2 linked regions of the Cellvibrio sp. PSBB006 genome follow. The protein of the gene in region 2 interacts with the protein of the main gene of each other region in a pairwise test. Links are inferred from orthologs where the notes say so. Each region holds a gene or a part of one and is shown on either strand. Other genes may lie near its edges. The genes, in order: CBR65_RS00355 and grxD.

Region 1 (3,065 bases), 5.0 Mb from region 2 along the record:
GCGGATCATCCGCGCGTGCATAACCACTCTTGCTGCTGTAATGCGTCGCACCATTGTCTGATGCCGCTTTAGCCAGAAACTCCATGCCGCAACGCAACAAACGCGCCTGGTCAGCAAAGCTCAAGTCGGGAGGAAATTTGCCCGGATCAACCGAGGATGGATTACGTGGATTACCTTCGATTTTCAATACGAAGCCACAAGCGTGAGTAGCTGTACCGGCAGCGAGGTCTGCCTCCCAAGCATCAAAGTCCATAAAAATCTCTGCATGATTGCGATGAAGTCGGCATTAAACCACATGCTCTCCTGACCGCGAAGCCATCACATGGTAAATGGCACCTAACTCTACTCATTTATGACTTTGCAGAAGCCGATGTACGTTTTTGCCGCGCTGGTGGTAAGGCACCAATGTGCAATTCATTACGTTGCTTGGCCAGTTCAATCTGCTTCTGGCGTTCAGTAAAACGCTCTTTCTGCTCCGGCGTCAGTTGCTCATAGCACCGAGGGCAACTGACACCGGGGATGTAAAACGTAGAGAGCTTGTCTTCCTCGGTAATCGGGTGGCGACACCCGTGGCATTGATCGTAAACACCCTTTTGCAAGCTGTGATTAACCGCCACGCGGTTATCAAATACAAAGCACTCACCGCGCCACAGGCTCTCTTCTTCCGGCACTTCTTCCAGATACTTAAGGATGCCGCCTTCAAGGTGATATACCTCATCAAAGCCCTGCTCTTTCAGGTAAGCCGTCGATTTTTCACAGCGAATACCGCCGGTGCAAAACATAGCGACTTTCTTGTGTTTGCTCGGGTCCAGGTTTTTGGCCACGAACCCCGGAAATTCCCGAAAGGTTTCCGTCCTGGGATCTATCGCACCTTCAAAGGTACCGATGGAATATTCGTAATGGTTGCGGGTATCCACCACGACCACCTCAGGATCACTGATCAGGGCATTCCAGTCCTGGGGCTTAACGTAAGTGCCCACAATCTTTTGCGGATCTATGCCGTTGACGCCCATGGTCACGATTTCTTTCTTGAGTTTTACTTTCATCCGGTAAAACGGCATGCCTTCGTAGTAAGACTCTTTGTGCGACAAGTTGCTCAGGCGCGGATCGCTTTTGAGGTAATCGAGCAAGCCGTCAATGCCGTCGCGAGTACCAGCAACCGTGCCGTTGATCCCTTCTTCCGCCAACAGCAAGGTGCCTTTCAAGCCCAGTTGATCACATTGCGCTTTCAGGCGTGGCGCAATGGCTTCGTAGTCAGGCAAGGCAACAAATTTGTACAAGGCAGCAACAACAATCGAACTCATAGGGCTTCACTTTCAATATCAGGTTAATGCAGGGCGCGCATTATAGACGCTTAATTTTTGTACAACCAGAGGCAGTTTATTGATGCTTACTGCCGCCCAGGCACTGGGGCGAATCCGGAACAGCCTGGTTAGCCAGCCATTCCTCCGGGCTGTATGTATGCAACGCCAGGGCATGAACCCCCGCCCCCAACTCCTCCGCCAAGGTGGCATAAATGGCTTGATGGCGTTGAACCTGGCGCTTGCCCGCAAAGTCCGCTGATACCAATACCACCTTGAAATGGCTTTCTGAGCCGGGTGGTACACTGTGCATATGGCTCTCGTTGATTACGTCCATATGTATCGGCTGGAATGCCGCACTCAGCTTGGCGCGGATTTGGCTTTCAACAGGTTTCATCGCTGGAACTCCGACTTGGGTCACAAAAATTCCCGGCATTTTACCTCCAACCAGCTACACTTTGTTGACTTGGAGCAAGGAACTGTTCTGACCTGTTAAACCAACCAGACGTATTACCATGAGCGAGCACAAATTCTTCATTGACCGGCGGCGCGGAGATCGCCGTTTGGATCGCGATCCTTGTAAGGATATGCCCCTCGACCTGTACCACCGCAAACGCCGTAAATCCACCGAACGCCGTAACCGCGGGCGGACATTAGAGCAGGACTATTACGCATTTATCGGTCAACCGGACCCACAACGGCGTCATTGATTGATGGTGCAGCATCCCTGGAATCAGACTGAGAAGTCTGGTTCGTTTTCGTTTATCTTCTTTTATATTCTCAGGCTATCGCTGAACGGCGATGTTATTGGTTTTTGAAATGGTGGCGGGGTTTTGGGAAGTGAGTTTGTCGGATTACGGCTTTGCCTAATCCGACCTACGGGGGAGAATTTGCAATAACGTAGGTCGGATTAGCGCAGCGTAATCCGACAAACAACCAGCGTTAAATGCCTGCAAAAGCGCCAGAACTGGCCTTAGCGAGAATAAGCGTAGGCTCGCAGCCGGTTTCCTGCTGGTAATGGTTTTCAACCGTCGCCATCAGGGTGGGGATAAGGGACTGGGGCGCAACGGCCACAACGCATCCGCCAAAACCACCACCGGTCATACGTGCGCCGGCCAAACCTTGCCCGGCTGTATTTAACATATCCACGAGCGTATCTATCGCAGGCACGGTGATATTGAAATCATCGCGCATCGACGCATGGGATTCTGCCATCACACGGGACAGTGTTTTCATGTCCCCGTTCATCAGGGCATCGGCCGCCGTAAGCGTGCGTGCATTCTCTGTTAACACATGACGCGCGCGTTTAAATAGCAGAGGCTCCAACGCGGCCTCGGCGGCCAGCAAATGCTCCAAGGGCACATCACGCAAGCTGCGCTGATTAAAATAGCGCGCCGCCGCCTCACATTGCTCCCGCCGCAGGTTGTATTCACTCTCTACCAGACCGCGTTTAACACCGGAATGAACGATCAGAATTTCCCAATCCTGGGGAATCGACACGGCGCGGGTACCCAGGTCGCGACAATCAATCAGCAAGGCGCTATCGGCCTGGCCACAGGCGGAGATCAGCTGATCCATGATGCCGCAATTACACCCCACAAATTGATTCTCTGCCGCCTGTCCCATCAAAGCCGCTGCCTTGGGTTCGACCGCCTCACCGCTGAGTTCCGTCAGGGCGCGAATCAATGCCATCTCTAATGAAGCGGAGCTGCTCAAGCCGGCACCGGCGGGCACATTGCCCGTAATAAAAATATTGCCACCGCG
Region 2 (3,239 bases):
GCGGCCGTGTTTTGAAGCGTCGGTGAACCCAAAGATACTGGTCTGGCTGACGACGGATGATTTCTTCAATAACCGCATTGGTGCGGGTCGCGTCAGCCACGTCATCACCGCTGGGGAAATTATCCAGCGGTGGATAAAACTCGATCTCGTAATGCCCCTGGGCATTACGGTAATACGACATGGGAATCACCTTTGCCTGACCCATTTGAGCAATACGCCCGGTGCCCACAATCGTCGCCGCATTCACACCAAAAAAAGGTGCAAAAACCCCATGCTTTAAACCATAGTCCTGATCCGGGGCATACCACACAGAATGTCCCTTGCGCAGATTCCTGATCAATTGGCGGGTATCGTCGCGGGGGATGGCGGATGTGGCAAACCGTTCGCGCGCCTGGGAAATCATATAGGACAACAACGGATTGGGATCACGCCGGTACAAGACATCAAAGGTAATATGGCTGGATAAAATACGCCCCACCAAATCAAGCGTCGTTTGATGGCTGCCCATCAAGATAATGCCCTTACCTTCAGCTTGCACTGCTTCGATATGCTCTACACCTTTGATGGTATAACGACCTTTGATTTGCTTATCGCTACCCCAGAGAGCAATCGACGTTTCCACTACGCTGATGCCAACCGCACGCATGATTCCACGCACCAGCTGGTCTTGTTCCTGCGCGCTTAACTCTGGAAAACACAGCGCAATATTTACCTCAGTGATATGGCGACGAGGGCGGGCCAAGTAGTAAAACAAATAACCTATGCCCACACCCAGCCGCATACTGATAGATACCGGCAGGCTCGCTAGCAATTTAAAAAAGCCCAAGCCTAGCCAGGTAAACCAATAGCGCGGGCCATAAAACGAAATATGAAATTGAGGATCGGTTTTTCTATCCACGAAAGCTGATAACTCCAGAATCGGAAAGATCACGCGGGTGCCATACCCACAAAAAAGATGTCGATTATAACAAGCCCGCCTGGTTTATGAACGAGCCAGTAAAGCGTGTTTGTTTACACACCCCCAACGGCGGATATCTGCTAAGGTAAACGCCACCGTTTGACGCAAGAGCACCCAATTATGAAGATCAATGAGCTGTCCGCTAACATCGACCAGAAAATAGCCGAGCTGGAACAGCAATTGGAAAACCTGCATGCGCAACGCGCGCAAACCAGCGACCCGGCAAGTCAGCAAAAAATAATTGCCGATATCACAGCGCTTAACAAGATCAAGTTAAAACTGCTGAAATCCCGCGATATTGCCTGGCGTGCGCATCAATTGTTGCGCGACCAGGAAGATCAACGCAGCGATGATCGCAAGCGTCTGCTTGGCCTGGCACTGTGCATATTTAGCGCCGTTGGGGCGGTAACGCTAATCGGAATTTATTTTTGGAGCGGATTGTTTTGAATTGACGCAGGTGACCGTTTCAGTCAGCACGTGGGCTGGAACAGGCGTTTTCACCTGCGTCACACAATCCGGTTCCAGCAGTGCCTGGCTTTTCCGCCAGCAGTTAATTGACCACAGCGGCATCGACGAGGGTTTTTAATTCACCTTTTTCGTGCATCTCCGTGATGATGTCGCATCCCCCAACCAACTCTCCTTTTACCCACAATTGTGGAAAGGTCGGCCAATTGGCGAATTTGGGCAGTTCGGTGCGAATGTCGGGGTTGGTCAGCACATCAACATAGGCAAAGCGCTGGCCACAGGCCATCAGCGCCTGGGATGCGCGCATGGAAAAACCGCACTGGGGAGCATTTGGCGATCCTTTCATGTAAAGGATGACCGGGTTTTCGGTGATTTGTTGCTTGATCGTTTCCAAAACGTCCATAACCGTAATTGACCTCTGTTTGCGGTGGGTGCGGCAAGCGCGCAGTAGATGAAATAGTGGGGGCGGTGCTACAGAAAGCAAGCCGAATCGGGCTGGCATTCTACTCGGCAATCCGCAATAACCCAAGTCGGGGCAGCTATGTCTTCTCGTCCCGCGCGGGATGTGCTTTCTTGAGGGTTTGCACCAGATTCAGAGCCAAATCCCGACCTTCCGGAGAAAGCGAACAAAAGTAACGGGTTAGCTGATTAACCTGTTTTTCCAGCTCTGCGGCACGTTTTTTGTCCGTTTTATAGCGATCGCTCGGCTCCTTGACGGCTGTCGCCTGGCTTTCCACCTCAGCATATATTGCAGAAACCGTTAACCCCAACGCACGGGCAATTTCTTCTAATAAGTCCAGCGACGGACGCTGCTCGTCCCGCTCGATACGCGACAGATTACCTGCATCGGTGCCCGCCACGAATGATACCGCCTCCAAGGTTTTGCCTTGGGCGTTGCGGTGTTGTCTGAGTACTTTGCCTATTTTCATTTCGCCATTTTCTGCGTCGCGCGCAAACCTAACAACGCGAAATACGCAAAATAAATGGCGTAATTTGCGCTCAAAACAAACCGCGGATGAATAAACCTGAAAAGACGCGCCATCTTAACTCGCAGAATCATAGGGGGTTAATATTCAATTAGCCCCGCAGGAAGCGGGCCAGCCATTGATCGCACACCCTGCATAAGTGCACACTGCAAAATTGACGGCAACAAGATTGAGCCAGGCATGTTTAAACTTCGAACCCAGTTCTTCCTCGCCTTACTAGCTACCAGTGCCGTGCTGACCGGTGCGCTCTATGCATTCTTCAGTTTCAGTTTCGAGCGGGGTTTCTGGCATTACATTGAACAAAAAGAGATTGCCCGTGCGGCGCCGTTGATTGAAAAGCTGGAACAACATTATCAGGAGCACGGCAATTGGGATTGGTTCAGGAGCAACCCCGAGGCCTGGCCCGATTACCTGACCGTTTTTATGATGGACAATTTCCGGAGCCGGCGTTTGCCACCCGATGCGTTACCCGGCACCCCGCCCGACGGGATGGCGCCGCCGATTAACGTCAGCCGGCGGGTCAGCGCGTTGTTCCGCGCGGTGGTGTTGCTCGACAAAGAACAAAACCTTGTCGCGGGCGATCCGCGCATGCGCCGCGATATTTATCGCCATAAATTGCAGGTTAATTCGCGTACCGTCGGTTATCTGGGAATGCCGTTGAATCCGGCCCTGCGCGACCTGCACGATGCCGAATTTGCCGGCGACCAGACTACCAACATGGCATTGATTGCCGTCGCGGCGTTTTTATTTGCGTTGTTGTCCGCCCTGCCCTTGTCACACTTTCTCACCAAACGCATCCACGCCCTGGTGCAACATATCAAGCAACTGAG

The links.
Region 1: the proteins of grxD (region 2) and CBR65_RS00355 interact in binary tests that used the Escherichia coli proteins (3 or more experiments, as listed by UniProt). The link is inferred for Cellvibrio sp. PSBB006 from one-to-one orthologs.

What each region holds. Positions count from the first base shown.
Region 1 is NZ_CP021382.1:75,671-78,735, reverse strand. Bases 40-2,780 are described here. They hold CBR65_RS00355 (BolA family transcriptional regulator), read right to left. Parts: upstream 1,699-2,780; coding sequence 1,381-1,698; downstream 40-1,380. Other genes in these bases: galK (galactokinase), read right to left, coding at 2,244-2,780; CBR65_RS00350 (hypothetical protein), read left to right, coding at 1,817-2,011; CBR65_RS00360 (rhodanese-related sulfurtransferase), read right to left, coding at 351-1,304; CBR65_RS00365 (hypothetical protein), read right to left, coding at 40-253. Outside these bases: more of CBR65_RS00365, read right to left, coding at 1-39; more of galK, read right to left, coding at 2,781-3,065. UniProt on the Escherichia coli protein: Transcriptional regulator that plays an important role in general stress response. Has many effects on cell morphology, cell growth and cell division. Acts by regulating the transcription of many genes, including dacA (PBP-5), dacC (PBP-6), ampC and mreB.
Region 2 is NZ_CP021382.1:5,045,962-5,049,200, reverse strand. The notes cover bases 168-3,082. They hold grxD (Grx4 family monothiol glutaredoxin), read right to left. Parts: upstream 1,827-3,082; coding sequence 1,509-1,826; downstream 168-1,508. Other genes in these bases: CBR65_RS21000 (ATP-binding protein), read left to right, coding at 2,590-3,082; CBR65_RS21005 (helix-turn-helix domain-containing protein), read right to left, coding at 1,963-2,352; CBR65_RS21015 (hypothetical protein), read left to right, coding at 1,079-1,405; lpxL (LpxL/LpxP family Kdo(2)-lipid IV(A) lauroyl/palmitoleoyl acyltransferase), read right to left, coding at 168-898. In the rest of the region: more of lpxL, read right to left, coding at 1-167; more of CBR65_RS21000, read left to right, coding at 3,083-3,239. UniProt on the Escherichia coli protein: Monothiol glutaredoxin involved in the biogenesis of iron-sulfur clusters.